2 regions of the Mesorhizobium sp. J428 genome follow, and region 1 is predicted to be linked to the other one. Evidence: riboswitches for the same ligand, from Rfam matches in the RefSeq annotation. Region 1 holds a riboswitch; the other holds the start of a gene.
The links. Region 1 has a riboswitch for S-adenosylmethionine ahead of LRS09_RS17080 (O-succinylhomoserine sulfhydrylase). Riboswitches for the same ligand answer to the same signal wherever they lie in the genome.
Positions count from the first base shown of each region.

Region 2: another riboswitch for S-adenosylmethionine. It lies ahead of metA (homoserine O-succinyltransferase); the one in region 1 lies ahead of LRS09_RS17080 (O-succinylhomoserine sulfhydrylase).

Region 1 is NZ_JAJOMX010000001.1:3,397,290-3,413,261, reverse strand. It holds gene mscL (large conductance mechanosensitive channel protein MscL) at 35-457, shown strand; gene LRS09_RS17150 (pyridoxal phosphate-dependent aminotransferase) at 572-1,744, shown strand; gene hemA (5-aminolevulinate synthase) at 1,745-3,022, opposite strand; gene galE (UDP-glucose 4-epimerase GalE) at 3,299-4,348, shown strand; gene LRS09_RS17135 (D-alanyl-D-alanine carboxypeptidase family protein) at 4,509-5,363, shown strand; gene LRS09_RS17130 (hypothetical protein) at 5,487-5,882, shown strand; gene LRS09_RS17125 (hypothetical protein) at 5,883-6,314, opposite strand; gene LRS09_RS17120 (DUF952 domain-containing protein) at 6,435-6,782, shown strand; gene LRS09_RS17115 (quinone-dependent dihydroorotate dehydrogenase) at 6,782-7,858, shown strand; gene LRS09_RS17110 (DUF6460 domain-containing protein) at 7,899-8,168, opposite strand; gene LRS09_RS17105 (hypothetical protein) at 8,346-8,900, opposite strand; partial or broken gene LRS09_RS30370 (hypothetical protein) at 9,067-9,147, opposite strand; tRNA gene LRS09_RS17100 (tRNA-Gly) at 9,921-9,994, opposite strand; gene LRS09_RS17095 (dipeptidase) at 10,124-11,299, shown strand; gene LRS09_RS17090 (ion transporter) at 11,400-12,191, shown strand; gene LRS09_RS17085 (2'-deoxycytidine 5'-triphosphate deaminase) at 12,184-13,269, opposite strand; SAM riboswitch at 13,397-13,474, shown strand; gene LRS09_RS17080 (O-succinylhomoserine sulfhydrylase) at 13,533-14,717, shown strand; gene LRS09_RS17075 (RidA family protein) at 14,714-15,100, opposite strand; gene LRS09_RS17070 (CDP-alcohol phosphatidyltransferase family protein) at 15,090-15,710, opposite strand; gene apaG (Co2+/Mg2+ efflux protein ApaG) at 15,790-15,972, shown strand, end outside.
Region 2 is NZ_JAJOMX010000001.1:1,397,996-1,413,967, reverse strand. It holds gene betI (transcriptional regulator BetI) at 1-118, opposite strand, end outside; gene LRS09_RS07025 (methyltransferase domain-containing protein) at 127-906, opposite strand; gene LRS09_RS07020 (NAD(P)/FAD-dependent oxidoreductase) at 1,063-2,682, shown strand; gene LRS09_RS07015 (NAD(P)/FAD-dependent oxidoreductase) at 2,669-4,243, shown strand; partial or broken gene LRS09_RS07010 (aminomethyltransferase family protein) at 4,431-5,649, shown strand; gene LRS09_RS07005 (hypothetical protein) at 5,649-5,888, shown strand; gene LRS09_RS07000 (prephenate/arogenate dehydrogenase family protein) at 5,922-6,857, opposite strand; gene hisC (histidinol-phosphate transaminase) at 6,854-7,951, opposite strand; gene LRS09_RS06990 (hypothetical protein) at 8,091-8,582, opposite strand; gene LRS09_RS06985 (MFS transporter) at 8,870-10,222, shown strand; SAM riboswitch at 10,295-10,372, shown strand; gene metA (homoserine O-succinyltransferase) at 10,418-11,356, shown strand; gene LRS09_RS06975 (hypothetical protein) at 11,408-11,608, opposite strand; gene LRS09_RS06970 (class I SAM-dependent methyltransferase) at 11,651-12,397, opposite strand; gene gloB (hydroxyacylglutathione hydrolase) at 12,499-13,266, shown strand; gene LRS09_RS06960 (3-hydroxybutyryl-CoA dehydrogenase) at 13,274-14,152, opposite strand; gene LRS09_RS06955 (electron transfer flavoprotein subunit alpha/FixB family protein) at 14,274-15,203, opposite strand; gene LRS09_RS06950 (electron transfer flavoprotein subunit beta/FixA family protein) at 15,228-15,972, opposite strand, start outside.

The DNA of each region.
Region 1 (15,972 bases):
GCGACCTGTTCAACTCGCATTTTGGAGGGACCAGATGCTGAAGGAATTCCAGGAGTTCATCTCGAAGGGCAACGTCATGGACCTTGCCGTGGGCGTCATCATCGGCGGCGCGTTCGGCCTGATCGTTTCGTCGCTGGTGGGCGATATCATCATGCCGATCGTAGGCGCGATCTTCGGCGGCTTCGACTTCTCCAACTATTTCCTGCCGCTGTCGTCCTCGGTGACCGCGACGTCTCTGGAAGAGGCCCGCAAGCAGGGCGCGGTGTTCGCCTATGGCAGCTTCCTCACCGTCGTGATCAACTTCCTGATTCTGGCCTGGATCATCTTCATCATGGTCAAGCTGTTGAACAACCTGCGCAAGCGCCTCGAGAAGGAGAAGCCGGTCGAAGTAGCCGCTCCCCCCGCAGACGTGCAGCTCCTCACGGAGATCCGCGACCTTCTCGCCAAGAAGGCCTGATCGTCAGGAGACGTCCACAGTACGCTCCCCGGTCGCCTCGTGGCCGGGGATTTCTGTTTTGTCGGGACCGCAAAACCGCTAAGGCAGTGGCCTCGCCTAACCGGATAGCCTTCCTTGCCTGCCTCCATCACATCCTATCTCCGCCCCGAAGCGCGCCTCGCGCCTGAAAGCGGCATCGTCGCCGTCATGAACCACGGCCGCGGCAAAGAGGGGTTGATCCCGCTCTGGGCCGGCGAGGGCGACCTGCCGACGCCAGACTTCATCACCCGCGCCGCGATGGAGGCGCTCGCCGCCGGCGAGACGTTCTACACTTGGCAGCGTGGCATTCCCGAACTGCGCGAGGCACTGGCGCGCTACCACAGGCGTCATTTCGGCCGCGACTTCGCCGCGGAGGAATTCATCGTCACCGGCTCCGGCATGCAGTCGATCCAGCTCGCTATCGACGCCATCGCCGGCGCGGGCGACGAGATCGTCTATCTGTCGCCGGCATGGCCGAACCTCGCCGCCGCGGCGGGCGTCGCCGGTGCCAGGCCGGTTCCGGTCCATCTCGACTGGTCCGACAATGGCTGGACCTGCGACATCGACAAGGTGGCGGCGGCGATCACGCCGCGCACGCGCGCGCTGTTCGTCAACACGCCGTCGAACCCGACCGGCTGGACCGCCGACATAGAGACGCTGAAGGCGCTGCTTTCGCTGGCGCGCGAAAAGGGCATCTGGATCGTCGCCGACGAGATCTATTCGCTGTTCTATTATGGCGGCCGGCGCGCGCCCTCCTTCATGGACGTGATGGAGCCGGACGACCGCATCCTCTTCGTCAACAGCTTCTCCAAGAACTGGGCCATGACCGGCTGGCGCGTCGGCTGGGTCAAGGTCCATCCCGACCTTCAGGCCGTGTTCGAGAACCTGATCCAGTATTCAACCTCCGGCGTCGCGCAGTTCATGCAGCGCGGCGCAGTCGCAGCCCTCGATCAGGGCGACGCCTTCATCGCCTCGCAGGTCGAGCGGGCGCATCAGGCGCGCGACATCGTCTGCCGTATCCTCGGCGAGACCGGTCGCGCCCGCTTCAGCGTGCCCGCGGGCGCGTTCTACCTCTACTTCTCGATCGATGGGGTGACGGACGTGCGCCAGGCCGCATTCGACATCGTCGACCAGGCGAATGTCGGGCTGGCGCCCGGCACGGCGTTCGAGGAGGACGGCGCCGGTTTCTTCCGTATCTGCTTCCACCGCCGGCTGGATCAGGTGGAAGAATCCGCCAACCGGCTGGCGACGTGGATCAGGAACCGCTGATCAGCCGCCGGCGGACGGCACGACCAGCGGGATGATCCGGTCGCTCTTTTCGATGCCCGGCTTGCGCATGTCGCTGAACGGGATGCCGAGCGCAGTCCAGGTTTCGACCAGCGCATCCTTCAAGCCGTCGATCAGGCCGTCAGTGTGGAACGGCGTCGGGGTGATGCGCAGGCGCTCCGTGCCGCGCGGCACGGTGGGATAGTTGATCGGCTGGATATAGATGCCGTGCACTGCGAGCAGTCGGTCGCTGGCCATCTTGCACAGCTCCGGATCGCCGACGAGCACCGGCACGATATGCGTCTGCGAGGGCATGACCGGCAGGCCGGCTCCCGACAGAACGTCCTTCGTATGCGTGGCCTGGCGCTGCTGCGCCTCCCGCTCGGCACCCGATACCTTGAGGTGGCGGATCGAGGCGGTTGCGGCCGCGGCGATGGACGGCGGCAATGCCGTGGTGAAGATGAAGCCCGGCGCATAGGAGCGAACCGCGTCGATCACTTCCTTGGTGCCGGTGATGTAGCCGCCCAGCGTTCCGAACGCCTTGGCCAGGGTGCCCTCGATCACGTCGATGCGGTCGGCGAGCCCCTCGCGCTCGGTGATGCCGCCGCCGCGACCGCCATACATGCCCACCGCATGGACCTCATCGATGTAGGTCATGGCGTTGTAGCGCTTGGCGAGGTCGGCGATCTCGGCGATCGGCGCGATGTCGCCGTCCATCGAGTAGACGGATTCGAACACGATCAGCTTGGCGCGCTCGCGCCCCGCCGCCTGGAGCAGCGATTCCAGATGGCGCACGTCGTTGTGGCGGAAGACCTTCTTCTCGGCACCTGAGCGGCGCACGCCTTCGATCATCGAAGAATGGTTCAGTTCGTCCGAAAGGATGAGGCAGTTCGGCAGCAGGCGGCCGATGGTCGAGATCGACGCCTCGTTGGAGACGAAACCGGAGGTGAAGACGAGGCCAGCTTCCTTGCCGTGCAGGTCGGCGAGTTCAGCCTCAAGCTCGACCAGCGGATGATTGGTGCCGGAGATGTTGCGCGTTCCGCCGGCGCCGGAGCCCATGCACCCGGCCGCATTCTGCATGGCCGCGATCACGTCCGGATGCTGGCCCATGCCGAGATAGTCGTTCGAGCACCAGACGGTGATTTCCTTGGTCTCGCCACCCGACCGCCAGATCGCGCGCGGAAAGGAGCCCACGATCCGCTCGAGATCGGCGAAGACCCTGTAGCGGCGCTCGGCGTGGAGCTGATCGATCGCTTCCTGGAAAAAACGCTGATAGTTCATGCCCTAGTCCTGCATTCGCGCCGGAACATAGTCCCGGACGCCGGGGGAATCCATTCGCCGCTTGCGGTCAAATTGCCACGGCAAACGCTGCCGACGCAGCAGCTATTCCCAAATGAACGTTTCTGGCCGATGCCGCTTTGTCCTGGATCAAGACACGCCGGTAACCTTCTGTTTTCAGCCTACGCTTCCTTAAGCCTTTCGCGCTAACCTTGCGGCACCGGAAATCCGGGTGGCCGGCGCGTCTAGCCGGCCTTGGTCGGCCAAAGGGTGCTTCGTATGGCTGTACTTGTGACGGGAGGCGCCGGCTATATCGGCAGCCACATGGTGTGGGAACTGCTCGACCACGGCGAGGACGTGGTGGTGCTCGACCGCCTGTCGACCGGCTTCAGCTGGGCCGTGCCCTCGGAAGCGCGCCTCGTCATCGGCGACATCGCCGACCAAGAGCTGATGAAGACGATCCTGCGCCGCAACGACATCGATTCGATCATTCATTTCGCCGGCTCGGCCGTGGTGCCGGAATCGCTCGCCGATCCGCTCGCCTATTACGAGAACAACACCTCCAAGTCGCGCACCCTGATCGAGTCGGCGGTGCGCGGCGGGGTAAAGAACTTCATCTTCTCCTCCACCGCCGCCGTCTACGGCATGACGCATTCCGATCCGGTGCCTGAGAGCTACAGGCTGGCGCCGGAAACGCCCTACGGCGTCTCGAAGATGATGACGGAGCTGATGCTGCGGGATGTCGCCCGCGCGCACGAATTCCACTACGCCGCGCTGCGCTATTTCAACGTCGCCGGCTCCGATCCGCGCGGCCGCACCGGCCAGTCGACCAAGGGCGCGACGCATCTGGTCAAGGTCGCGGTCGAGGCCGCGTTGGGCAAGCGCAGTCGCATCGAGGTGTTCGGCACCGACTATCCGACGCATGACGGCACCTGCATTCGCGACTTCATCCATGTGAGCGACCTCGTCGCCGCACATCGCCTGGCACTGCTTCACCTGCGCGCGGGCGGCGGCAACCTGGTCGCGAACTGCGGCTACGGCCACGGATATTCCGTGCTCGACCTGATCGAGGCGGTGCAGCGCGCGAGCGGGCGCAGCATCGAGGTGCATCTGGGGCCGCGGCGCGAAGGCGACATGCCCTGCGTGATCGCCGATCCGACGCTGCTGAAATCGACGCTCAACTGGGTGCCACGCTACGACAGCATCGACACGATCGCGGAGACCTCGATCGCTTGGGAGAAGGCGCTGTCGAAGCGCAATGCGATCTGGGACGCCGACTCGCAGGATTCGGGCGGCTGGATGGGCTTTACTGGGCGGATCGGTGCCTGAGCGCGGCATCGACGCAACACCTTCTGGAGAACTCACAGGCATGTGCGCGGCAATTCCCGCGGGAGTTGACGCCGCGCCGCGGCAGCGCGACACGTGGCGCCGAGGGGCAAATCCCCGCCATTCCGGCGGGACGTGAGGGTTCTAGGCGACCGGAATGAACATGAGACCGATCTTGCGGCTTGTCCTGGCAGGGACGATGGCCTTCTTGCTTGCGGCCTGTTCCACGAGTTCGCCGACCAGAGTGCTGGAGGTCCAGCCGATCCAGTCGGAGAAGTATGCGGCGATCGTCGTCGACGCGAACACCGGCCGCACGCTCTACTCCGCCTCGGCCGACCAGATGCGCTATCCGGCCTCTCTCACCAAGATGATGACCCTCTACATGCTGTTCGAAGCGCTGGATTCCGGCCGCATCAGCAAGTCGACGCAGATCCCGATCTCGGCCCACGCCGCCTCGCAGCCACCGACCAAGATGGGGATCAAGCCGGGCGGATCGATCGACGTCGACAGCGCCATCCGCGCACTCGTCGTGCGCTCGGCCAATGACGTGGCGGCCGCCGTCGGCGAGTATCTCGGCGGATCGGAGGCGCAGTTTGCGGCGAACATGACCGCCAGGGCGCGCGCGCTCGGGATGACGAAGACCACGTTCCGCAACGCCTCCGGTCTTCCCGACGCCGGGCAGCAGACCTGCGCGCGGGACATGGCCCTGCTCGGGATGGCGCTGCGACAGCGTTTCCCGCACCACTACGCCTACTTCTCGACGCGCGAATTTGCCTATGCCGGCAAGATGGTGCGCGGCCACAACAAGCTGCTCGAAACCGGCGGCATCGACGGCATCAAGACCGGCTACATTCGCGCCTCGGGTTTCAACATTGTCACCTCGGTGAACCGCGACGGAAAGCGCCTGATCGTGACGGTGATGGGCGGCGAGAGCGCAAACGGCCGCAACGCCCATGTGCAGGAGCTGATCCAGCGCTACCTTCCGGCAGCGGCGAGCCGCGGCGGCACGCATACCTGATCCGCGCGAAATTCCGGACATTCGCGGGAACGAAACGCCGCCGGGCGGCTTCTCCGCAAAGTGATTTGCGATGCGGCCCCGCCGCAGCAATGATCGTCCCATAGTGCTCTGCCGGAGAGCGAGATGAACCAGATCAGGCAGGTGGCCGTCGAATGCGTCGGACGCGCGGTGATGTTCGGCTGGCTCGCGATCGGCTGCGTAATGGTCGGCTTCTCCTTCGCGCCGGTTTCTTCGTTCAGATCGGGCGCCGTGCTGGCGCTCATCATGTCCCTGATCCTTCTCTGGAGGGCGATGACGGCCGCCTCGCGCAACCCGCGGCACAGCGAAGTCTGGCTCTATCTGGACGAAGTCAACCGACCGGCAGAGACCGACGCCCGGTTCGTCTTCACGACGATTATGCGCGAAGTCTACGGCCACTATGCCCAGGTGACGCTGTGGGTAGCAGTCGGGCTGTTTGGGGCTTCCGCGCTGCTTCAACTTGGCGGCCTCACGCCGTATTCGCCGCCGACCGTCGGTTGATCAGGTCTTCTGCGGCGACGGAGCTTCGGGCTTTGCAGTATCGGTCTCGGCTTCCAGATCCTTCACGATGTCGATGAAGCGTCGGAAGAAGCGCTCCATGAAGGTCAGGCTCTGCTCGAACTGCTCCTCGCTCGGCAGCGCCGTCTGCGGTGCACGCGGTCCTTCGAGCGCGCCGAGACGCTTTTCCACCTCGTCGAGACGGCGTGCCAGCCGGTCGATCTCATCCTGCCAGACGGAACGTTCGTCGGCGGCGAGGCGGCAGACGAGCTGCCCCGTGCGCTCCGTGCAGACCGACATCTCGCCCGTGCGGGTATCCATGCGGACATAGCCGTCCGGCGTCTTTTCGAGCGTGTAGCGGGTCTCCGCCTCCTGCGCGACGGCGGCCGGAACGGTCGCGGCGAGAGCGAAAGCTGCCAGTCTAGCGATGAGCATGGGGACCTCCTGCCTCGTCTCGCGATCTTCCCGGATCTTTACGCCGGAAATGCGGTGGACATGTCCGCGGCCGGGTCTGCCCGGCTTCCGGCGCGCCGGCTTGTCGTCTATAGCGCAGCCATGTCACGGATTATCTACAAGATCGCGCCGCGCGCGCTGTGGGACAAGGCGGTGGAAGCCGGCGTGTTCGATGGCGCACCGATCGACCTCGCGGACGGCTTCATTCATTTCTCCACTGCCGATCAGGTGCGGGAGACCGCGGCGAAACACTTCGCCGGCCAGGGAGACCTTCTGCTGATCGCGGTCGACGACGGCGCATTCGGCGCTGCGATGCGCTACGAGGTGTCGCGCGGCGGCGCGCTCTTCCCCCACCTCTATGCACCTCTGCCCGTTTCCGCCGTGCTCTGGGTCAGGGAGATGCCGCTCGGCCCCGACGGCAACCATATGTTTCCGGACCTCGGCGCCTGATGATCTCTCCTTTCAAATTCGGGCTGCCGCTCCTCTTCGCGTTCGACCCGGAAACGGCGCATGGCCTCTCGATCGCAGCGCTCAGGTCTGGTGTGCCGCTCGCCTGCCCCGCGAAGCCCGATCCGCGCCTCGTCGTCGAGGTCGCAGGTCTGCGCTTTCCCAATCCGCTCGGCATGGCGGCGGGCTACGACAAGAACGGTGAGATTCCGGATGCGCTGCTGCGGCTGGGTTTTGGCTTCGCAGAGGTCGGAACGGTCACCCCCCTGCCCCAGTCCGGCAATCCCAAGCCGCGCATCTTCCGCCTCATGAGCGACCGTGGCGTGATCAACCGTCTCGGTTTCAACAATCAGGGCCATGAGGCGCTGGCGCAGAGGCTGGCAAAGCGTCAGGGCGGCGGCATCGTCGGCGTCAACATCGGCGCCAACAAGGATTCGACCGACCGGATCGCCGACTACGAGGCGGGCGTGCGCGCCTTCGCCAGACGTGCGTCCTACCTGACCGTCAACATCTCGTCGCCGAACACGCCAGGGCTGCGGGCGCTGCAGAGCCGCGAGGCGCTCGCCGAACTGCTGGGCAGGGTGATCGCGGCGCGAGCAGAGACGGAAGCTGCGACGCCGATCTTCCTGAAGATCGCGCCGGATCTCATCGATGCCGATCTCGACAACATCGCCGGCGAGCTGCTCGCGCAGAAGCTGGATGGACTGATCGTCTCGAACACGACCCTTTCCCGCAGCGGCCTCGAAGACACGGAGACGGCGCGGCAAGCGGGCGGGCTGTCAGGTCGCCCCCTCTTTCTCCGCTCGACCGCCATGCTCGCGCGGATGCGCCGGCGACTGGGCCCCGATTTTCCGGTGGTGGGTGTCGGCGGAATTGAGTCGACCGAGACGGCGATCGAGAAAATCCGCGCCGGGGCCGATCTCGTGCAGCTCTATACGGGGATGATCTACGCCGGCCCCGGCCTGCCGGGCGATATCGTCTCCGGCATGTCCCGTTTCGCCGCCAGGGAGGGCCTGGCCTCCATCCGCGACATCCGCGACAGCGCAACAGAACGTTGGGCGGAGGCTAGACTGGATTAAGTCGCCCGGCGGGTAAGCCCTTTCGTCCTTGGAGCCGTGATCATCCGCGGCGGTAGTTGATCAGCCGCAGGACCAGCCAGATCGGCACCACGACGGCTGCACCCAGCAGGATGTAGCCCAGGAACTGGTCGATGGCCGAGAAGCCCATGTTCCAGAGCCGGACCAGGAAATCTCGGGCGCCGATGAGGATGTCCCATGGCGACAGGCCGAGCGAGGCCATGATCATGCCGACGATGAAGGAGGCGACCGCCAACTTCAGGAGCAGGCGCAGCGGACTGTCGCCAAGAATGCGGTTCACGCCGTCGGGCATGGAAAAACCTCCATCATGGCGCGCGCATACGCACCGAAAGCGGCCAGATCAAGCCGGCGGACGATGCAAAACGGACGCGCCAGACTTATTTGAGCAGATGGAGAAGAAGATATTTTAGGCGCGGCGGCTGGCAATGTATTGGCAAGGGCCTCCATCCGGAGGCCCTTGCTCACCTGATTAGCAATTGGCGGGCGACTGGGTGCAAGTATCGTACATGATCTTGCCGATATTGCCCGCGCCGTAGCTGCCATAAGCGGCGAGGGGAAACTCAGCATTCTGGCCGAACCAAGATGCCCCCTGGACGTTGACGCCCACTTCGGTATAGCCCCAGCTCGTCACACCAACGACGGTGTTGCGGACGGCTGAGTTCCCAAGCGAGGCGCTGCCAGTAACAACCGGAGATGTGCCGAAATTGACGAGCCAAGGACCGCCAGAGGAACCGCCGGTCATGGCGGAGCCAATCTGAATGTTCATCAATTGCTTACCGTTCGCACCAGTGGTCGCAATGTATTTACCAAACGTATCGCCGCGCAGCATTAGATAGCCGTTGTCGATCGCCGAGGGATAGCCAATCTGAGTGATCGCCGCGACCGTCGCGTTGCCGAAGATGGGTGTCGCCAGGAAGCTGTAGCCGTTCCAACCATACCCATACCAGCCGCCAAGAGTAGTTCCAGCATAGGCGCCGTTGCGTGGTGCCAACCGAACTGTGGCGATATCGTTGTTGCAGACCACACCGATAGCACCAGATTGGCAAGTATCGGTGCCGTAAAAATACGGTAAGGGGATACGCCAAGACTGAGCCGGGTAGTGCCCCCCATGGGCCACCCGTAGACGAGTAGTTTGCCGGATACCAACGCACCTCGCTTGCATTACCAGCGGCAGCTTGGCCATAATTATGTACGCAATGCGCCGCCGTGATGAGAACGCCCTTTTTCACAAGTGAAGCAGTGCAGACATACCAGCTTGAGCCGAAGCGCATCCAAAGCTTGCCGGAAAAACGATACGGACGGCTTGCAACAGGAACCAGCGCGCCGTTCCCGGTATTAAACGGGGCGCCCATGACCGCCACTCGGGCAATGGTATAGGGCCATTTGTAGCCGCTGTTCAGCCCGTACGCGTTATTTCCCACGCCGCTTTCCCCAATCGCGCCGGCAGCCTGAGCAGCCGGAAGTGATCCGCCTGTAGCCTGGTAAGGCATCACTCGCGGCGTCGTGGTAGGCAGGCGGCTCAGTCCCGGACCGACGGGACCCGAAGCGGACGATTGGCCGGACGGAAAGGCTTCAACCGTCTGTGCTCCGTTTCCGATCTGCGCGCTGCCCGTCCCAGCCAGCAGCAGCGTGGCTCCAACCGCCAGCGAGGCGATTTTGGCCGCATGCGACAACCTCGTCATCCTATCCTCCAGGATTCAATTTTTGACCGGACGGAAAATACAGTTGCAACACCGGATGGCAAGGAAAATCTTGCAATATATTGGATTTTATCTCAGTCATACGGATTATATTACATAGTATATGTCATATTGTGTGAAATTCGTCACACATATGTCTTATTGTAATTCAATTGCCGAGATATTTTCTTGATGCTTAATATACTCTGTGCCGATTTCTACGTCGCCATAGATTGCATGTTTGCCCTACATACTCTTCGGTGCAATTCGGATTCGTTTTTTCTACTGAATCAAGTAAAGAGGGTCCCCTAGGGAAGGTTTAACCGCCATCGGATTGAAGGCTGGTGGCTCGGCCGGAGAAGCGCTGGAGCGGGTGAAGGGAATCGAACCCTCGTATTCAGCTTGGGAAGCTGCTGCTCTACCATTGAGCTACACCCGCGGCGGCGACAGTCATCCGCGATCCGACGGTGCGCTGTCAAGGCGCTTGTTCCGCTGGCGCCGGATCTCGGTGCTTGACGCATCTCATGCTTGCGCGCACCTGTCGGATGGTCTGCATGAGGGGGAGACAATGCCGCGATTCCTGAAATGGGCCCTTGGGGTCCTGGTTGTCCTGATCGTCGTCGGCCTCGGCATCTTCTTCTTCGTCGCGCCCGCCGAGGTGGAGCGTGCCATGAATGGCGTGATCGAACCGCCACCCTATTCCGTCTCGGAGCGCGCGGCAGAACTCCACAAGACGCTCACGGTCGCGGATCTCCATGCCGATTCGCTGCTGTGGGGCCGCGACCTGCTCGAAAGAGGCATTCGGGCGCAGGTGGATGTGCCGCGGTTGATCGAAGGCAATGTCGCGGTGCAGGCCTTTTCGGTGGTATCGAAGACACCGCGCGGCCTGAACATCGATCACAACGCGCCCGACAGCGACAACATCACGCTTCTCGCCGTCGCGCAGCGTTGGCCGATCAGGACGTGGACCAGCCTGAAGGAACGCGCGCTCTACCAGGCGGAGCGGCTGAAGGAATTCGCGGCGAAATCGGACGGGAAGCTGACGATGATCTACAGCCGCGGTGACCTGGAGCGGTTTCTGGCGCGCCGCAAGGTCGAGCCCGGCATCGTGGCCGGCGTGCTCGCGCTGGAAGGAGCCCAGGTGCTGGAAGGCGATCCGGCCAATGTCGACGTGCTGTTCGACGCCGGTTACCGCATGATGGCGCCAACGCATTTCTTCGACAATGAGATGGCAGGATCGGCACACGGCGTCGCGCGAACGGGGCTGACGGAGGCCGGGCGCGAGATGATCCGCCGCATGGAGGCGAGAGGCATGATCGTCGACGTTGCGCATGGCTCGATGGCACAGATCGACGACGTTCTGGCCATGGCGACCAAGCCGATCGTGGTCTCGCACACCGGCGTGCGCGGCACCTGCGACAACGGCCGTAACCTCACCGACGACCAGGTACGGGCGATCGCCGACAAGGGCGGCCTGATCGGTATCGGTTTCTGGGACGTCGCCGTCTGCGGCACGAGCGCGGACGACATCGCCAGGGCGCAGCTTTATGCGGCCAATCTGGTGGGCGCAGAGAATATCGGGCTCGGGTCCGATTTCGACGGCGCGGTGACGACGCCGTTCGACGCGACGGGCATGGCGAAGATTACCGAGGCGCTGCTGAAGGGCGGCATGTCGCCCGCCGACATCGGCGAGGTGATGGGCGGCAGCCAGGTCCGTTTCCTGCTGGAGACCCTGCCGCAGTAACTCTCCACCGTTTCTACCGCCGCTGTTTAGGGATCGCGCTTGACGGCTTGCGGCGCACGCATCATCTGTCTGCGAGTTTCCAACATTCGCCGGAGCCGCCGTGACCGCCCTCAAGACGCTCATCGAATCGCGCCGCTTCGAAACGCTCATCACCGCCCTGATCTTCATCAACGCGATCACGCTCGGCCTGGAGACCTCGCCCTCGGCAGTGGCAGCGTTCGGCGGGGCGCTGGCCATCGCCGACAGCCTGATCCTCGCCGTCTTCGTGCTCGAACTGCTGGCGCGGTTCGCGGTCTACCGGCTCGACTTCTTCAAGGATCCGTGGCGCATCTTCGACCTTCTGGTCGTCGGCGTGGCGCTTATTCCGGCCACCGGCGGGCTATCGGTGCTGCGCGCGCTGCGCATCCTGCGCGTGCTGAGGCTGATCTCGATCGTCCCGTCCCTCAGGCGTGTCGTCACCGGCTTCATCACGGCGCTGCCCGGCATGGGATCGATCATCCTGCTGCTCGCGCTCGTCTTCTATGTCTTCGCGGTGATGGCGACGAAGCTCTACGGCCAGTCCTTCCCCGACCGGTTCGGCGACATCGGCGCCTCGCTCTACACGCTGTTCCAGGTGATGACGCTGGAGGGTTGGTCGGATGGCGTGGTGCGGCCGGTGATGGAAGTCTATCCGACCGCCTGGCTGTTCTTCATCCCGTTCATCGTCGCGACCTCCTTCACCGTGCTCAACCTGTTCATCGGCGTCATCGTCTCCGCGATGGAGGAAGAGCACGAGGCTGAGGCGAGCGCGGAGCGGGAGGCGCTACAGGAGGATCAAGACGAGATCCTGCGCGAGATCAGGGCGCTGCGCGAGGAGGTGCGTGAGCTCAGGAAGACGGGCAGCGCTACCTGAAGTGCTTCGACAGCTTCAGGCCCTGCGCCTGGTAGTTCGACTTCAGGTCGGTGCCGTAGAGCGCCTTGGGGCGTGACAGCATGTGCTCATAGACGAGGCGGCCGACCACCTGGCCGTGTTCCAGGATGAACGGCACCTCGTGGCTGCGCACCTCCAGCACCGCGCGGCTGCCGGCGCCGCCGGCCGCGGAATGGCCGAAGCCGGGGTCGAAGAAGCCGGCATAATGGACCCGGAATTCGCCCACGAGCGGATCGAAGGGCGTCATCTCGGCGGCGACATCGGGCGGCACGTGGACCGCCTCGCGGCTGACGAGGATGTAGAACTCGTCCGGATCGAGGATCAGGTCGCGGCTGCCGCGGTTGTGGAGCGGCTCCCAGAAGTCGAGGATGTCGTGGGCGGCACGCTTGTCGACGTCGACAAGCGAGGAGTGCCGCTTGCCGCGATAGCCGATCAGCCCGTTCGCGTCGCCTTCGAGATCGATCGAGAGCGCTATGCCCCCGCCGGATATGTTTGGCTCCTCCGAAGCGACGAGCGTCTGCTCGATATGCAGGGCCGCGAGTTCGGCCTCCGACAGAAGGGAATGCCCCTTGCGGAAACGGATCTGCGACAGGCGCGAGCCGGTGCGGGCGACGATCGGAAAGGTGCGCGGGCTCACTTCCATATAGAGCTGACCGGTATAGCCAGCCGGGATCTTGTCGAACTCCTGCGCATGGTCGGCCATGACGCGCGTGAAGATGTCGAGGCGGCCGGTGGAGCTCTTCGGATTGGCCGAGGCGGAGACGTCAGTCGGGAGCGCGAGCTTCTCCAGCAGCGGCACGATGTAGACGCATCCCGTCTCCAGCACCGCGCTCTCGCGCAGGTCGATCTCGTGCAGCTTCAGCCGCGCCAGCTTGTCCTCCACCGTCGCGTGGCGCCCCGGCATGAAGCTCGCGCGTACGCGCCAGGCCGTCTCTCCGAGCCTGAGATCGAGGCTGGCAGGCTGGATCTGGTCGGCGTCGAGCGGGCGGCCGCTCGTCAGCGCGCCGGAGGAAAACAGGGCGGCGATGTCGCGGTCGGGAAGGATGCCGGTCTGACGCAAGGACTCACTCTCTCGAACTCTCTCCGCCCACAGGATCTGCGACGGCAGCCGGGACCGCACGCCCAGGCTCGCCGCGAATCTCTACGGATCAGCCGGATTGACGCAAGTCGGCCACAGGTCTATGAGGCGGTTATCCCGTGGTGATTTGGCCGGTCGGCTTGCAGCCACGTAAAACAAGTCGCTAAAGGACCGTGTGGCCGCAAGGCTCTGTGGACCGGTTGCGACTTCTCGCGGCCGGTTTTTTGTTGTTGGGGTTTTGGGACATGGCGAACAGGAACTGGCGGCCGCAGACGGCTCTCGTGCATGGGGGCACATCGCGCTCGCATCACGGCGAGACCTCCGAGGCGATCTATCTCACGCAGGGCTATGTCTACGAGACGGCCGAGAGCGCCGAAGCCCGTTTCAAGGGCGACGAGCCGGGTTTCATCTATTCGCGTTACGCCAACCCGACCGTCGACATGTTCGAAAAGCGCATGTGTGCGCTGGAAGGCGCCGAGGACGCGCGCGCGACCGCTTCGGGAATGGCGGCCGTCTCGGCGGCATTGCTCTGCTCGGTCAAGGCCGGTGACCATGTCGTGGCGGCACGTGCCCTGTTCGGTTCCTGTCGCTGGGTCATCGAGACTCTGATGCCGAAATATGGCATCGACGCCACACTGGTCGACGGCACGAAGCAGGAGGAATGGGAGAAGGCGGTACGGCCGAATACCAAGCTGTTCTTCCTCGAAAGCCCGACCAATCCGACGCTGGAGGTGGTCGACATCGCGGCTGTGGCCAGGCTCGCCAACTCGATCGGCGCCCGCGTGGTGGTCGACAACGTCTTCGCCACGCCGTTGCAGCAGAAGCCGCTGGAGCTTGGCGCGCATGTGGTCGTCTATTCCGCGACCAAGCATATCGACGGCCAGGGCCGCTGCCTCGGTGGCGTGATCCTTTCGGACAAGGAATGGATCGACAAGAACCTGCACGACTATTTCCGCCACACCGGCCCGTCACTGTCGCCGTTCAACGCCTGGACCCTCCTGAAGGGCCTGGAAACGCTGCCGCTGCGTGTCAGGCAGCAGACGGAAAGCGCCGGTAAGATCTCTGACTGGCTGGCAGATCATTCCGGCATCTCGCGCGTGGTCTATCCCGGGCGCAAGGACCATCCGCAGGCCGACATCATCGCCCGGCAGATGAAGGGCGGCTCGACGCTGATCTGCTTCGACGTGAAGGGCGGCAAGAGCGCGGCGTTCGCCCTCTCCAATGCGTTGGAGATCGTCAAGATCTCCAACAATCTCGGCGACGCCAAGAGCCTGATCACCCACCCGGCGACGACGACGCACAAGAACCTCACCGACGAGGCGCGCGCGGAGCTCGGCATCGGGCCGGGCACTCTGCGCCTCTCGGTCGGCCTGGAGGACACGGACGACCTCATCGAGGATCTCGACCGCGCGCTGAAGGCGGCAGTCTAGGAGACGATCGCGTCGGCTTCGAGCTCGACCAGCCAGTCCGGGTCGACGAAGCCGACGACCTGGACCACGGTGGTGGCGGGCCGGATCTCGGCGAAATACTCGCCGTGCGCCCGCGCCGCTTCGCGCCACTGGGTCATGTCGGTGAGCATGATGCGGGTGCGGATCACGTCGCCACGCGTTCCGCCTGCATCCACGATTGCCTTCTCGATGATTTCGAGGCAGCGGATCGTCTGGCCGTAGACGTCGCCTTTCGCCGCCGTGCCGCCCTCGACGAGGATCGGCGCCGTGCCGGCGACGGCGATGTGCTGCCCGATCCTCACCGCACGGGTGAAGCCGAGGATCGGTTCGAGATAGGAACCTGAGCTGACGGACCTACGATCCATTGGTCTCTCCAAACAGTCGATATGCGAGTATGAGGCGTGAGAGCGTCGTGTGCGCCGTCATCGCTGCGAAACAATAGGCCAGGACGGGGAACGCAACCGGGAACACGCAGAAGGCGACGAAGATGCCGAGCGTCTCCGTTGCTTCTGCCAAACCCGTGGTGAAGAACAGCGATTTCGGCCCTCGTGCGTCGCTGCTCATGCCGCGCCGCTCGGCCATCGCGGCAAAGGCAAGGAAGCTCGCGCCATTGGCGTAGAAGGCGGCGAGCAGGACTGCGCCGGGAACGCCGTTGTTCGCCGGATCGAGGATCACGAAGGCGAGCGGGATCATGCCGTAGAAGGAGAAGTCGAGCACGATGTCGAGATAGCCGCCGAGGTCGGTCCGCCCGGCCCGCTTCGCGACCGCCCCGTCAAGGCCGTCGCACAGGCGGCTGAGAAAGATGAGCACGAGGCCGGCCCAGAGATGGCCGAGGGCGATAGCGGTTGCAGCGCCGGCCCCGATCGCGAAGGCGGAGAGAGTGACCGCGTTCGCCGATATGCCGGCCGCATGCAGCGCGCCGGCAATCGCATCAAGCGCCGGGTCGATGCGTCTGCGCGCCCAACCGTCGAGCATCGGACCTCCTCACCTTCATCGACTGTTGACCGGCGGCAGGCGCTCGGCGACACTTCGAGGGCAACTGCAGGAAACCATCATGTACCGCGCCGTCACGCGCAACATCGAAGTCGAGGTGGAGCCGATCTACATGCCGGACCGCTCCGATCCGGAGCAGAGCCGCTATGTGTGGGCCTACCGGGTGACGATCGCGAACAATTCCGAAGGCTTCGTGCAGTTGCTGACGCGCTACTGGCGAATCATCGATGGCAACGGCAAGGTC
Region 2 (15,972 bases), 2.0 Mb from region 1:
CGATCGTCGCCTCGATCAGCTGCAGCCGCCGCGTCTCCTTCGAGGCCTTGCGGCCCTTGCGTTCCGCCTCCGGCTCCTTGGGCTGTTCCGATTTCGGACGTTCGGCGGTCTTGAGCATCTGTCTGATTATTCCGGCTTCTGTCCGCGCAGATGGGTGGGCCGGTGCTCACCGGAGTCAAGCACCTTCTGCATCGCTTCCCACGTCCTGATGTTCTTGCGCACGTAGTCCTCGCCGACCGCGTTCGAGGCCTTCTCGAACATCGGGCCTTTGAGCTTCTCCAACTCGCCGCGCGCGACCTCGCGGTACCAGGGATTGCGGTCGACCATCACGACATCGCGGAAGCCGGCGCGCTCCATCGCTTTGGCGTAGCGCGCCGGCGAGGCCATCGCGAAGCTCAGCCCCTCCGCCGCGATATAGGCCTTCATGTCGTCCGACGGCTCGCCGTCGTGGCTGATCATCCAGTTGGACGCGGCGATTGTGCCGCCGGGCTTCAGCACGCGGAAGATCTCGGCGAATATCGCGTCCTTGTCCGGCACGTGCAGCAGCGCGTCCTTGGAGAAGACGACGTCGAAGCTCTCGTTGGCAAAGGGCAGGGCACCCGGCGGGGCCTGCACGAACTCGACGACGTTGGCGAGCCCGCACGTCGCGGCGCGGTCGATGGCGTGGCGGATCACCGGCTCCTCGATGTCGAAGCCGGTGACGTGGGCCGCGCCGTGGTTCCTGAAGATGTGGACCGCGATGCCGCCCGAGCCGCAGCCGATGTCGAGCACCCGCTTACCCTTGACGTCGACGCCGTCGAGCACCCGGTCGACCTCTTCCGGCCCGCCCGGCGACAGCCAGCCGTCGCCCCACAGCGCTTCGAGGAAGCGGATCGCGGTGTCGTCATATTCGGGCTGGTCGTGCATGGCCCGCAGCTCTCCCGCGCGGATAGGTCGACAGTCGTGAAACCCTAGCGCAGTTGGAGGAAATCGCAAGCACTCTTGTTGAACGTTCATTCAATATGGCTGGACAGGTGGGGATTTTCCGTGGCAGCCTTGCGAAAGACCGCGAGGGGAGACGGCTTGAAGACCTGGGACGCCATCGTGATCGGCGCGGGCCACAACGGCCTCGTCAACGCCTGCTACTTGCAGCGGGCCGGCCTCGACGTGCTGGTGGTCGAGAAGAACGACTGGGTTGGCGGTGCCGCCACCAGTCGTGAACTCACGCCCGGCTGGCTCTATTCCAACTGCTCCTATGTCTGCTCGCTGTTCCGGCCTGAGATCATGCGTGACCTCGAGCTGCCGCGCTTCGGCCTGCAGGTCATCCCCTATGAGGGTGGCGCGGTGTTCACGCAGGACGGCGATTATCTCGCCTCCTACCGCGACCACGACGCGCACCGCCGCGAGTTCGCCCGCTGGTCGCCGCGCGATGCGGAAGCCTATGACCGCTATGCCCGCGACGTGACGCGGCAGTGCCGCTTCATCCAGCCGCTCTTGATGCGCACCGCGCCCGACCCGACGAGTCTGCGGCCCCGCGACCTCGGCGAGTTGCTCTATCTCGGCAAGAAGTTCGGCGGGCTGACACCGGCCGAGATGGCGCTGACGCTGCGATTCTGGACGATGTCGATCTCCGACTTTCTCGACGAGTATTTCGAGACGCCGGTGATCAAGGCCAATCTCGCGCTGTCCGGCATCATCGGCACCGCGCTCGGGCCGATGTCGCCCGGCACCGCCTATGTGCTCCTCCACCACTATATGGGTGAGGTCGACGGTTCCATCGGCGCCTGGGGCTACGCGCGGGGCGGCATGGGCGCAGTGACGAAAGCGCTGGCGGACTCCTTCAAGGCCTCGGGCGGCACCATCCGCACCGGCGCCGGCGTCGACCACGTCCTCGTGCGCAGCGGCCGCACCACCGGCGTGGTGCTGGCGAACGGTGAGGAGGTGAGCGCAAAAATCGTTATCTCCAACGCCGACGTGAAGCGCACCTTTCTCAAGCTGGTCGAGGAGAAGGAACTGCCCGAGCTGTTCCTGCGGCGGGTCAAGAACTTCAAGATCCGCGGTTCGTCCGGCAAGGTGAACATCGCGCTCGACTCGATGCCGGAGTTCCCGGCGCTGCCGAAGGATTCGCCCTGCCTCAAGGGCGACATGCACTTTACCGACACGGTGGAGCGGATGGAGCGCGGCTACGACGACTGGAAGGAGGGCCGCTTCTCGCGCGACCCCTTCCTCGACATGGTGCTGCCCACCACGCTTGACCCGACGATGGCGTCCGCCGGCAAGCACTTCATGTCCTGCTTCGTGCAATACGCACCGCCGAAGATCGACGGACGCGACTGGACCGACGCCGACCGCGACGCCTTCGCCGAGACGGTGATCTCCCAGATCGCCGATTATTCGCCCGGCTTCCGCGACCGCATCGTCCACATGGAGGTGCGCACGCCGCGCGAGATCGAGGCCGAGGTCGGCCTCACCGAGGGCAACATCTTCCAGGGTGAGCTGACCTTCGACCAACTCCTCTTCAACCGCCCGGTGCCGGGCTATGCGCAATACCGCTCGCCGGTCGGCGGCCTATACATGTGCGGCTCGTCCACCCACCCCGGCGGCGGCGTCATGGGTGCGCCGGGCAGGAATGCCGCGGCCGAGATCCTGCGCGACCTCAAGCGCCCCAACCGCCAGATGAGCGACGCCCATGACGTCATCTGAGAAAAGCTGGGACGTCATCGTCGTCGGCGGCGGCCACAACGGGCTGGTGGCGGCGGCCGTGCTGGGAAAGGCCGAGCGCAAGGTGCTGCTGGTGGAAGCCGATACGGAACTGGGCGGGCCGGCGCGGACGGAAGAGTTTTTCCCCGGCTACCGTGCCTCGACCGCGCATCTCCTCAACCGCCTGCATCCAGAGGTGATCAAAGAACTCGATCTTGCCGGGCAGGGTCTCGCCTTCGCCCGTCCCAGCCTTGCGCCGACAGCGCTCATATCCCCCGACCGCGACCCCATCCTCCTCTCCGGCGGCTGGGGTGAAACAATCGGCGGCGACGTGTCTGTCTCCGAAAGGCAGGCCTGGCTCGCCATGCGTGCACAACTCGTGCGCTACGCCGCCATCCTCAAACCGTTCCTCACCAAACTCCCGCCCTCCCTCCACGGCATGCCGCTTACCGAAGCCCTCGGCTACGGTGGTGCCGCGCTTGCGCTGAAGCGACTCGGCAAGGAGGACATGCGCGATTTCCTGCGCATGATGCTGATGAATGTCCACGACGTCGCCGACGAGCATCTTTCGGATGACCGGCTGAAAGGCTTTGTGGGCTTCGAGGCCGTGCTCGGCAGCCATCTCGGCCCACGCTCGCCGACCTCGATGCTCGGCCTCTACTATCGCCTGACCGGGGAGACTGCAGGCGAGGCGGGCGGGCAGGTGATGCCGAGGGGCGGCATGGGCGCGGTGGTCGCGGCCATGCGCAAAGCAGCGGAGGCTGCGGGCGTGACCATCCGTTGCGGTGCACCCGTCTCGCGCATCCTAGTAGAGAAAGGTCGCGTGGTTGGCATTCGCCTCGAAGGCGGCGAGGAAATCCGCGCGGGCGCGGTCGTCTCGGCGATCAACCCGCGCACGACGCTGGTCGATCTGGTCGGCCCGGCCGAACTCGACACGGGGGTGGTGCGCAAGGCGCAGGCTATCCGCATGAAGGGCAACGTCGCGAAGCTCCACCTTGCACTGTCCGGCATCCCAGCTTTCCGCGCGCCACGCGAGGCGCTGGCAGGCCGGCTGGTGATCGCGCCGTCGTCGCAGTCGGTGGAACGTGCCTTCAACCCGGCAAAATACGGCGAGCTGTCGCCCGAGCCGGTGATGGAGATCGTGCTGCCGAGCCTGTCTGACCCGTCGCTCGCGCCCTCCGGCGGCTGCGTGCTCTCGGCCAACGTCCAGTTCGCCCCCTACGCGCTCAAGGGCGGCTGGGAGGCCGGAAGGCCGGCATTCCTTGCCGCGATCATGGCGGTGCTGGAGCGCCATGCGCCGGGCATCGGCGGGCTGGTCGAGCATGCAGAACTGCTCACCCCCGCCGACATCGAGGCCCGCTACCGCATGCCCGGCGGTCACTGGCACCACGGCGAACTCCAGGTCGACCAGATGCTAGTCAACCGCCCCTTCTATGGGGCGGAGCGTTATGCGGCGCCGGTTGACGGGCTATGGCTGGCGTCTGCGGGTTCGCATCCGGGCGGCGGCATTTCGGGCGTGCCGGGGCTGAATGCGGCGCGGGCTTTGCTGAAGGGGAGGGGGTGATGGCCGTGTTTCAACAGGTCGACCTCGCGCCCCCTCCACCGCCTTCGGCGGTCCCCCTCCCCCGCTTCGCAGGGGAGGATCCGCGGCAGCACCGCCGGTGTGACCTGGATCCTCCCCCGTTTACGGGGGAGGGGGACCACGAAGTGGTGGAGGGGGCGTCATCAGCGCGAAGGAGCTCTACATCGCCATGACGAACGCTCTCGCCACTCGCCGCGCCGCGCAATCCCACATCGAGAACCTGCGCCTCGAATCCCCGTTCCATCCCCGCCTCGCCGCCCTGTCGCAGCAGAACGACTGGTATTCCTGGGCCGGCTACAAGGCGCCGCATTCGTTGTGGGACGAGGAGATGGAGTATTTCGCCATCCGCTCGCAGACGGCGGTGTTCGACATCTCGCCGATGGTGAAATACCGCATCGAGGGGCCGGATGCGGAGGTGTTCTGCAACCGGCTTACACTGCGCAATGTGACAAAGCTCAAGCCCGGCAAGGTGCAGTACCGCCTGGTGCGACGACGAGGGCCACGTCCTCGACGACGGCACACTGTTCCGCCTCTCCGCCACCCGCTTCCGCCTCTGCTGCCAGGAGCGCCACCTGCCATGGCTGCTCGATAGCGCTATCGGCTTCGATGTGAGCGTGCGCGAGGAGACCGAGGAAATCGCAGGGCTTGCGGTGCAGGGGCCGATGTCGTGCGCGGCGCTCAAGGATGCGGGCTTCGTCGGTATCGAGACGATGAAGCCGTTCGACATCCGCGTCTTTCACTTCCCCGCAGGCGAGGTGACCATCTCACGCACCGGCTTCACCGGTGATCTCGGTTACGAGCTCTTTGTCGACGCGAATCTTGCGCTGCCACTGTGGGATCACCTGTTCGTCGCGGGAAAGCTGCGCGGCATCCGCGCCATTGGCTACACCGCGCTCAACCGCGCCCGCATCGAGACCGGATTCATCGTCGCCAATACCGATTTCACCACGGCCGAGCACGCCGTCCGCGCCGACCGCGTCAGGATGCCCGATGAGATCGGGCTCGACTGGATGGTCGATTTCGACAAGCCGCATTTCAATGGCCGTCGCGCCATTGAGCGCGCGCGGCGCGATGGTACGCTGAAGCATGTGCTGGTCGGCCTGGAGATCGAGGGCAATGTCCCGGCCGAACACGTGATCGTCTATCATCGGAAGACGAAGGAGGCGGGGATCGTCACGGCCGGCGTCTGGTCGCCGACGGGCAAGCGCAATATTGCGATTGCCAGTCTGGAACGGCCCTACGGCACGAAGATCGTCGACGATCTCTGGGTCGAGATCTACGCCATGCGCGAGCTGCGCTACCAGAAGCTGATGAAGCGCGCGAAGATCGTCGAACGCCCCTTCGTCAAGCTCGCGCGACGCACGCTGACGCCGCCAGGTGATTTCTGATGTCGGACGACGATGCCGAACTCGCGGAGAACTGGGCGCTGGTCCGCACGCCGCTCGGCGAGACGTGGTCCGGCCGGGCGCGCTATGCGGCAGCGATGGCCCTCTACAAGCGCGGACTGATGAACGCCGAGACACTGGAGGTCTACCGGCTCTGCTCCCGCCTCGACCACCAGGACCCGCTGGCGATTATCCACGATCGCGGATGTGGAAAGGATTGGCTGGAGAAGATGAGAGCTTAGCTCTGCCCTTCTCGCGCGAAGGGCAGAGGGGCACTAGGATTTCGGCGGATGCGCCACGACCTGGCGGCCGAAGTCGGGCACGTCCACTTCCTGGCCGGCTTCGATGATCGAACGCCGGACGGCACGCGTGCGGGTGAATAGGTCGAACAGTTTCTCCCCGTCGCCCCATCGCACCGCCTTCTGCAGATAGGCAAGGTCTTCGGAGAAGCGCGCCAGCATTTCGAGGATCGCGTCCCTGTTGTGCAGGCACACGTCCCGCCACATGGTCGGGTCGGACGCGGCGAGGCGGGTAAAGTCGCGGAAGCCGGAGGCGGCGTATTTGATCACTTCGCCTTCCGCCACCTCTTCGAGATCGCTCGCCGTGCCGACGATGTTGTAGGCGATGATATGTGGCAGGTGCGAGACGATCGCCAGCACGCGGTCGTGGTGCTCGGCGTCCATCACGTCGACATTCGATCCGCAGGCGCGCCAGAAGAAGGACAGCTTCTCCAGCGCTGCCGGGTCGGTGCCGGGCAGAGGCGTGAAGATGCACCAGCGGTTCTCGAACAGGTCGGCAAATCCCGCGTCCGGTCCCGACTTCTCCGTGCCCGCCAGCGGATGCCCCGGGATGAAGTGGACGCCGGCCGGCACGTGCGGCGCCATCTGTGCGATGACAGAGCCCTTGGTCGAGCCGACGTCCGTCAGGATCGCGCCCTGCCTCAGGGCCGGCGCGATCTCCTCGGCCACCGCGCCCGACGAGCCGACGGGAACCGAGACGATGACCAAGTCCGCGTCGCGCACCGCTTCCTTCGCATCGGTCGAATAGCTGTCGCCGAGGCCGAGCTCCTCCGCGCGCCTCAGCGTCGCGGCGCTGCGCGTGGAGATGGCGATATGCTTCGCCAGCCCCTCGCGGCGGATGACGCGCGCCAGCGACGAGCCGATCAGGCCGATGCCGACCAGCGCGATCTTCTCGAACTGCGGCTCGGTCATTTGAGGAAGTCCTTCAGCGCCGCGACGACGCCGCGGTTGGCCTCCTCGGTGCCGATCGTCATGCGCAACGCATTGGGGAAGCCGTAGGCCGCGACCCGGCGCAGCACATAGCCGCGGGCGGTGAGATAATCGTCGGCCTTCGCGGCCGAATGCGCCTCGCCGGCCGGGAAGTGGATCAGGATGAAGTTGCCGACCGACGGCGTCACCGTCAGGCCGAGCTTCGTCAGTTCTTCCGTCGTCCAGGCCAGCCACTGCTCGTTGTGCGCGACAGAACGCTCGACGTGCGAACGGTCGCGGATCGCGGCGATGCCGGCCTCGATCGCGGCGGCGTTGACGTTGAAGGGGCCGCGCATGCGGTTCATCGCATCGGCGATGTGGGCCGGACAGTAGGCCCAGCCGAGGCGGATGCCGCCCAGCCCGTGCACCTTGGAGAAGGTCCGGGTCATCACGACGTTCTCGGTCGAGGAGACCAGCTCGATGCCGGACTCATAGTCGTTACGGCGCACGAATTCGGCATAGGCCGCGTCCAGCACCAGCAGCACGTTCTTCGGCAGGGCGGCATGCAGGCGGCGCACCTCGTCGAATGGGATATAGGTGCCGGTCGGGTTGTTCGGATTGGCGAGGAAGACGATGCGGGTTCGGTCCGTCACGGCGGCGAGGATCGCGTCGACGTCGGTGGTCGCGTCCTTCTCCCGGACGGTCACGGGCACAGCGCCCGCGGCTTGGGTGTAGATCTTGTAGACGAGGAAGCCGTGCTCGGTGATGATCGCCTCGTCGCCCGCCGTGAGATAGGTCTGCGCCAGCAGGCCGAGTATCTCGTCCGATCCGTTCGAGCAGACGATGTTGGCAGGGTTCAGCCCGTGTACCTCGCCGATTGCCTCGCGCAGCTTCGTCGCGGCGCCGTCGGGATAGAACTCCATTTTTTCAGCCAGCGCCTTCACCGCCTCCTTGGCAGCGGGCGAAGCGCCGAGCGGGTTTTCGTTGGAGGAGAGCTTGTGAAGCTTCACGCCGGCAGGGGCCGCGCTTTTGCCCGGTACGTAGGCCGCGATGTCCATCACGCCGGGTTTGGGCTCGGGACGAAGGGTTGCGGACATGGCGGGCGGTTCCTGTTCGAGAAGACGCGTGCCTTTAGCGGATTTTGGTGGGGTGGGGGAAGGGGGGGCGCGACCGGGCGGGGCGATCGGACGCTCCTTCGCCTCCCTGCGGGCCTATGGCGATGGACAATGCCCACGGTCACGCCCTTGCCGTTCTGGTGCCCGTTGACCTCTCCAGCCAGGAAATGCTGCTTGGCGTCGGCGGAAAAGATCGTGCCAGTACCGTCGACAGCGCTGATGCCGCTCGGCATGGCGCCGGCCGCACGCGCCGCGGCTTGCGGCCTGGCAGGTAGTATTTGGTGATCGGCAGCACGCGAAGGTCGGGATTGGCCGCCTCCAGCGCGAGTCTGCCCGCATGCGTCATCGCGACCACGGCGGGGCCGTCGGGAAATCGCTGCGACACGACTTCGAAGTCGTTGCTGCCGACTGCCTCGCCGAGCTCGTCGCTGACCGAGCGGGCGGCCGCCACCATGGCGTTGGCGCTGAAATGCCCGTAGCGGCCGATGTTGTCCGCAGCGACTTTGACGATCCCCGCCCGCATGCCGGCCACCGAGGACGGCATGGTTTCGCTCGTCACGCCCGCGCCGGGCAGGACGACATAACGCCGCTTAGCTCCATACCTGCGTGTCATCCCCTGCCTCCCCACAAGGGTGTATGTCAAAATCAGACAACCGATTTTGAACGGCGCGTGTGTCGGACTTCCCTCTTGAGGGAAATCTTGTTGCAGAGGCCGCCTTCTTCGGCGGATGCGCCTGTCGCGCCCGGGCGACCATGCATGGCGGCTATGCAGGATCGGACCTTCAAGAGAGGCCGTCATTTTGATAGCGCAGCCGCAATCCCGGACCATGACGTGCGGCAGCAGCGGAGCGCAAGCGGCGCTCCAGGCCAGATTCTGCCGACCTCCCAAGGAGCATATCCATGTCGACCATCGCGACGGCCAATGCCGGACACGCAGCGCCAGCCAATCCGCGCTCGCGCGTCATTCTCGCAAGCCTGGTCGGCACGACGATCGAGTTCTACGATTTCTACGTCTACGCCACGGCCGCCGTGCTCGTGTTCCCGCACCTCTTCTTCCCGGCGGGCAACGAGACGACTGCGCTGCTCGCCTCCTTCGCGGTGTTCGGCGCCGCCATGGTGGCGCGCCCGCTTGGGGCGATCTTCTTTGGCCATCTCGGCGATCGGCGCGGCCGCAAGATCACGCTTGTCGGCGCGCTGCTCACCATGGGCATCGCCACCTTCCTGATCGGAGCGCTGCCGACCTACGAGACCGCCGGGTGGCTTGCCACCGCGCTGCTGGTGATCATGCGCCTCGCACAGGGCTTCGCGCTCGGCGGCGAGTGGAGCGGCGCAGCGCTGGTTGCAACCGAGAACGCGCCGGCCGGCAAGCGGGCGGTGTTCGGTACCTTCCCGCAGCTCGGCGCGCCGATCGGCTTCATCATCGCCAATGGGCTGTTCCTGATTATCGCGGCGCTGATGCCGTCGGACGATCCCTCGCGGCCTTCCGAAGCCTTCCTAAACTGGGGTTGGCGTATTCCCTTCCTGTTCTCGATCGTTATGGTCGCCGTGGGCCTGTGGGTGCGGCTCAACCTCGTCGAGAGCTCGGCCTTCGAGAACACCGTGAAGAAGGGCAAGGTGCAGAAGCTGCCGCTCGCGGCCGCGTTCCGCGACCATTGGAAGGAGCTGATCCTCGGCACGCTCTACATGCTTGCGACCTACGTGCTGTTCTACCTGATGACGACTTTCTCGCTCAGCTACGGTCGCGCGGCCACTACAGCGGCGGTGCCGGGCCTCGGCTACGACTACCGGACCTTCGTGCTGATGATGATCGTGGGCGTCGTCTTCTTCGGCATCTTCACGCTGGTGTCCGGCCCCTGGGCCGATCGCTGGGGCCGCCGCAAGACACTCATCTGGGTCACGACGGGCATCGCCCTGTTCGGCCTGTGCTGGGTGCCGCTCCTTTCGCTCGGCACGCCCGGCGTGCTGGCCTGGCTGATCCTCGGCTTCACGCTGATGGGCATGACCTTCGGTCCGATGGGCGCGCTGCTGCCGGAGCTGTTCCCGGCCAATGTGCGCTATACGGGCTCGGGCGTCTCCTACAACGTCTCCTCCATCCTGGGTGCTGCCGTCGCTCCCTTCGTGGCGGTGGCGCTCTGGAGCGCGGGCGGGGGCAGTCCCTTCTGGGTGGGCGTCTACCTGTCGGTCATGGCGCTCATCACCCTGGGCGCGTTGCTGGTCGGCAAGGAGACGAGGAACGTCGACATCGATGCATGAGATGGGACGCGGCGGGCCGGCTGTGCCGGTTCGCCGTCCCATTGACGCCCGCTCCGGGCGGGACTATGTGGTGCGTGAACCCGTGGTGATTTGGCCGGTCGGCTTGCAGCCACGTTAAACAAGTCGCTAAAGGGCCGTCGCAGATTGCAACCGGCTTTGCGCGACCCGCAGGCCGGTTTTTGTTTGGAGTTTGCGATGCCGATCAAGATACCCGATCAGCTTCCCGCCCGGGAAATCCTCGTCCGTGAGGGTGTGTCCGTGATGGACGAGCGGACGGCGCTGCGCCAGGACATCCGTCCGCTGCAGATCGGGCTCCTGAACCTGATGCCCAACAAGATCCGCACCGAAACACAGTTCGCGCGCCTGATCGGAGCGTCTCCGCTGCAGGTCGAGCTGTCGCTCGTGCGCATCGGCGGCCACAAGGCTCGTAACACGTCCGAGGAGCACCTGATTTCCTTCTACCAGACCTGGGAGGAGGTCGCGGAGCGCAAGTTCGATGGCTTCATCATCACTGGGGCGCCCATCGAGTTGCTGCCGTTCGAACAGGTGTCCTACTGGAACGAACTGACCCGTATTCTCGACTGGACGAAGTCGAACGTGCACTCGTCCTTCTTCATCTGCTGGGGCGCCATGGCGGCCGCCTGGCACTTCCATCGCGTCCCGAAATATCCGCTGGACCAGAAGGCCTTCGGGGTCTTCAGGCACACCAACAACGCCCCGGCGTCGCCTTACCTCGCCGGCTTCTCGGACGATTTCGCCATTCCGGTCTCGCGCTGGACGGAGGTGAAGAGTGCCGACGTGTCCGCCGCGCCGAGCCTGGAACTGCTGATGGAATCAGATGCGACCGGCCCATGCCTCGTTGCCGAACGGACCGGCAACCGGCTCTATATGTTCAACCACATCGAATACGACTCGACGTCGCTGAAGGAAGAATATGATCGTGACGTCGCCGCGGGCACGCCGATCGCGATACCGCACGAATACTATCCGGACGACGATCCGAGCCGGCCGCCGCTCAACCGCTGGCGTTCGCACGCCCATCTTCTGTTCGGCAACTGGATCAACCAGGTCTACCAGACGACATCGTTCGAGCTGGACAAGATCGGTCAGCGCCCGGCGCTCGTGACGGCGTAACTTTTGCCTCCGTGCGACAACCGTCGCGCGGAAGCAGAACGCAGGATCCAATCAGGCGGCCCGGGCGAAGGGCAGCGATGCATCCGTCCGAGCCTCGTTGGCTTCCCGGATGCATTCCTGCAGCAAGTCGAGATCGACCGGGCCGTGAAGGCTCAGATGCATGTCGAGGTCGTCGAGCTCCCAGCCCAGCTCCGAAAGCTGTGCGATGATGGCACCTATGACGCGCCGGTCGTCGAAGCGGGTGATCTGCATGCTATTCCCCGATTTGCCCGGGAGAATGCTGCGACAAGATGGTTACCGATCGGTTAACGAACTGCGTCCGGCGCCCTGCGGACTGAGCACCGGCACGAAAACACGGCGCGAGGCGCGCCGGCTGACGGGGATGCCCTGATAGAGCCGCTTCTGCGCCTCGACGACGATCACGCCGGAAAACATCGGCCAAAAGCGCCGTCCGGCCCGCTCGAGATAGTGATGCAGACGCAGGACCGCCCGGCGATGGCTCGGCGGAAAGAACAGCGCCTCCGAGAAGGGACCGGGGGTGAAGTTTGATTCGCGCAGCGTCTTGATGAGCTGGCCGCGCGAATAGGGCCGGCCTGTGCCGAAGGGCGTGTGTTCGAGGCGGGCCCAGACTCCGCGGCGGTTCGGCACGACCACGACCAGGCGTCCGTTCGGGGCCAGCACCCGCCACATCTCCTTCAGCGTCTCGTGCGGGTCCTCGGAGTGCTCGAGCGCATGCACCATCAATATCCGGTCGATCGAGGAATCGGGCAGTGGCAGCTCCTCGTCGAACACAAGAGCGGTGGCGGACGGCCCCTGCGGCGGCCAGTTCACGGCCCCTTGCGTCGCGGGCATGAAGGCGAAGACACGCTCGGCATCGGTGCCGAACCGCTCCAGCCAGGGCAGGGCGTAGCCGAGGCCGACCAGCCGTTCGTTGGGGACGGCAGCCCATACAGGCTCCATCGCGGCCGCGATCGACTTCTCCGCCAGCCTGCCGAGCAGGGACGAATAGAAGGCGCGAAGATCGACAATGTCGGCATACATGGCCTCGACCGTACCCATGTGTTGGTAATTGTTCAAGGAACGCGGGATGACATCGGCCGATGGCCGCCCTATCTTCCGGCCATCTCCCGGAGAAGCCGCTCATGCCCCTGATGGTCGAACAATTCATGTGCCGAAGCGACAATTTCGGCGTCCTGCTGCACGACGCCTCGACCGGGCAGACGGCAGTGATCGACGCGCCCGAGGAGCGGCCGATCCTTGAGGCGGTGGAGCGCACTGGCTGGCGGCCGACGGTCATCCTGACCACGCACCACCATCCCGACCATGTCGAGGCCAATCTCGCGCTGAAGGAACGCTTCGGCCTGACGATCATCGGGCCGAAGGCGGAGGCCGCGAAGATTCCCGGGATCGACAGGACGGTGGTCGACGGCGAGAGCTTCGACTTCTCCGGCCATCCGGTCCATGTCATCGAAACGCCCGGACACACGGCCGGCCACGTCTGCTACCACCTGCCGAAGGACGGACTGCTCTTTGCCGGCGACACGCTCTTCGCGCTCGGCTGCGGGCGGCTGTTCGAGCGCGGGCCGACCGACATGTATCGGTCGCTGAAGAAGCTCGCCGAACTGCCGCTGGAGACGGTCGTCTATTGCGGCCACGAATACACCCTGTCCAACGCCCGCTTTGCGCTGTCGGTCGACCCGACCAACTCGGCGCTGAAGGAGCGTGCGAAGGAGATCGAGGCGCTGCGCGCCGCCGACAAGCCGACGCTGCCGACCACGCTGATGGCCGAGATGTCGACCAACCCTTTCCTGCGCTGGCACGACCCGGTGATCCGCAGGAACCTCGGCATGGAAACGGCGTCCGACGAGGCGATCTTCGCCGAAATCAGGAAGCGTAAGGACGTGTTCTAGAAATGCCCTACCGCGTCGGGATGGGCGTTTCGCCGCGATAGTCGTAAAAGCCGCGGCCGGTCTTGCGGCCGAGCCAGCCGGCCTCGACATATTTTACCAAGAGCGGGCAGGGACGGTATTTCGTATCCGACAGGCCGTCATGCAGCACCTGCATGATCGACAGGCAGGTGTCGAGACCGATGAAGTCGGCGAGCTGCAGCGGTCCCATCGGATGGTTGGCGCCGAGCTTCATCGCCGTGTCGATGCCCTCCACCGTGCCGACGCCCTCATAAAGCACGTAGATCGCCTCGTTGATCATCGGCAGGAGGATGCGGTTGACGATGAAGGCCGGGAAGTCCTCGGCCACCGTAATCGTCTTGTCAAGCGAATGGACAAAGGCCTTCGCTGCCTCGAAGGTCTGGTCGACAGTGGCGATGCCGCGCACCAGTTCCACCAGCTTCATCACCGGCACGGGGTTCATGAAGTGGATGCCGATGAAACGCTCGGGCCGATCCGTGCTCGCCGCCATGCGGGTGATCGAGATCGACGAGGTGTTGGTGGCGATGAGCGCCTCCGGATTCAGCACCGGGCAAAGCTGCTGGAAGATCTTACGCTTGACCGTCTCGTCCTCCGTCGCTGCCTCGATCACGAGGTCGGCGCCAGCGAGATCCTGCATCGTCTCGGCCGGGCGGATGCGGCCGACGGCGGCGTTGCGGGCCTGTTCAGGCATCTTCCCGGAGGCAACCTGGCGGGCCATGTTGCCGCTGACGGTGGCGATGCCTTTCTCGATACGGTCTTTGGAGATGTCGTAGAGGAGGACGTCGTAGCCGGCGAGTGCCGCGACATGGGCGATGCCGCCGCCCATCTGCCCGGCACCAATGATGCCGACGGTTCCGATCTTGCCCATGTTCCTCGCCCTGTCTCCACCCGGACCCGAGTGCCCCAGGTCTTTGTGCAGTGCAAACTAAAAGGGCGGGGAGACTTCGTCTACCCCGCCCCGGAGATTTCATACCTTTGCAGGCCGGCTGTCAAAGAGCCTTTTCAAGCTCCGGCAGGATGGTGAAGAGATCGCCGACGAGGCCGTAGTCGGCGACCTGGAAGATCGGGGCCTCCTCGTCCTTGTTGATGGCGACGATGACCTTCGAGTCCTTCATGCCTGCGAGGTGCTGGATCGCGCCGGAGATGCCGACCGCGATGTAGAGCTGCGGGGCGACGACCTTGCCGGTCTGGCCGACCTGCCAGTCGTTCGGCGCGTAGCCCGCGTCGACCGCGGCGCGCGAGGCACCCACGGCGGCACCCAGCTTGTCGGCCACCGGCAGGATGACCTCCTGGAACTTCTCCGAGGAACCGAGTGCGCGGCCGCCCGAGATGATGATCTTGGCCGAGGTCAGCTCCGGACGGTCGCTCTCGGACAGCCGGTTCTCCACGAAGGAGGACAGGCCCGGATCGGCCGCCGCGTTGACGCTCTCGACCGGAGCCGAGCCGCCTTCGCCCGCCGCCTGGAACGAGGCGGTGCGCACGGTGATCACTTTCTTCGGATCGGTCGACTGCACCGTCTGGATGGCGTTGCCGGCATAGATCGGGCGCTTGAAGGTGTCGGCCGAGACGACCTCGATGATCTCGGAGATCTGCATCACGTCGAGCAGGGCGGCGACGCGCGGCAGCACGTTCTTACCCATGGTGGTCGCCGGCGCGATGATCGTGTCGTAGCCGCCCGCGAGCGCCACCACGGTGGCAGCGACCGGTTCGGCCAGGCGCTCGGCCAGCGCGTCGCTCTCGACGAGCAGCACCTTGGTTGCGCCCTTGAGCTTGGAGGCCGCGTCGGCGGCCGCCTTGGCGCCCTTGCCGGCGACGAGGATGTGGACGTCCGAGCCAATCTTCAGCGCAGCGGAGAGGGCCTTCGATGTCTGGTCCGACAGCGAGGCGTTGTCATGTTCGGCGACGAGGAGAATTGCCATTGTTCTGATCCTTTCCTGATCGCCTCAGATAACGCCGGCGCCCTTGAGGGCCGACACGAGTTCTTGGACGGTCTTGACCTTCACGCCCGCCTTGCGGCCGCCCGGCTCTTCGGTCTTCAGCACTTTCAGCCGCGCCTTCACTTCGACGCCGAAGTCGCCGGCCGTCTTTTCGTCCAGCGGCTTCTTCTTCGCCTTCATGATGTTCGGCAGCGAGGCATAGCGCGGCTGGTTGAGGCGCAGGTCGGTCGTCACGATCGCAGGCAGCTTCACCTCGATCACCTGCAGGCCGCCGTCGACCTCGCGCGTCACCTTGGCCTTGCCGTCGGCAAGCTCGACCTTCGAGGCGAACGTTGCCTGCGACCAGCCCAGCAGTGCAGCCAGCATCTGGCCGGTCTGGTTGGCGTCGTCGTCGATCGCCTGCTTGCCAAGGATGATCAGTTCCGGCTTCTCGGCGTCCGCGATGCCCTTCAGGATCTTGGCAACCGTCAGCGGTTCGACCGTCTCGTCGACCTTGACCAGGATGCCGCGGTCAGCACCCATTGCGAGCGCCGTGCGGATCGTCTCCTGTGCCTGCGCCGGGCCGACCGACACGACCACGATCTCCTCGACCTTACCGGCTTCCTTGAGGCGGATCGCTTCCTCGACGCTGATCTCGTCGAACGGGTTCATTGCCATCTTCACATTGGCAAGCTCGACACCGGACCCGTCGCCTTTAACGCGGATCTTCACATTCGCGTCCACAACCCGCTTCACAGGCACAAGTACTTTC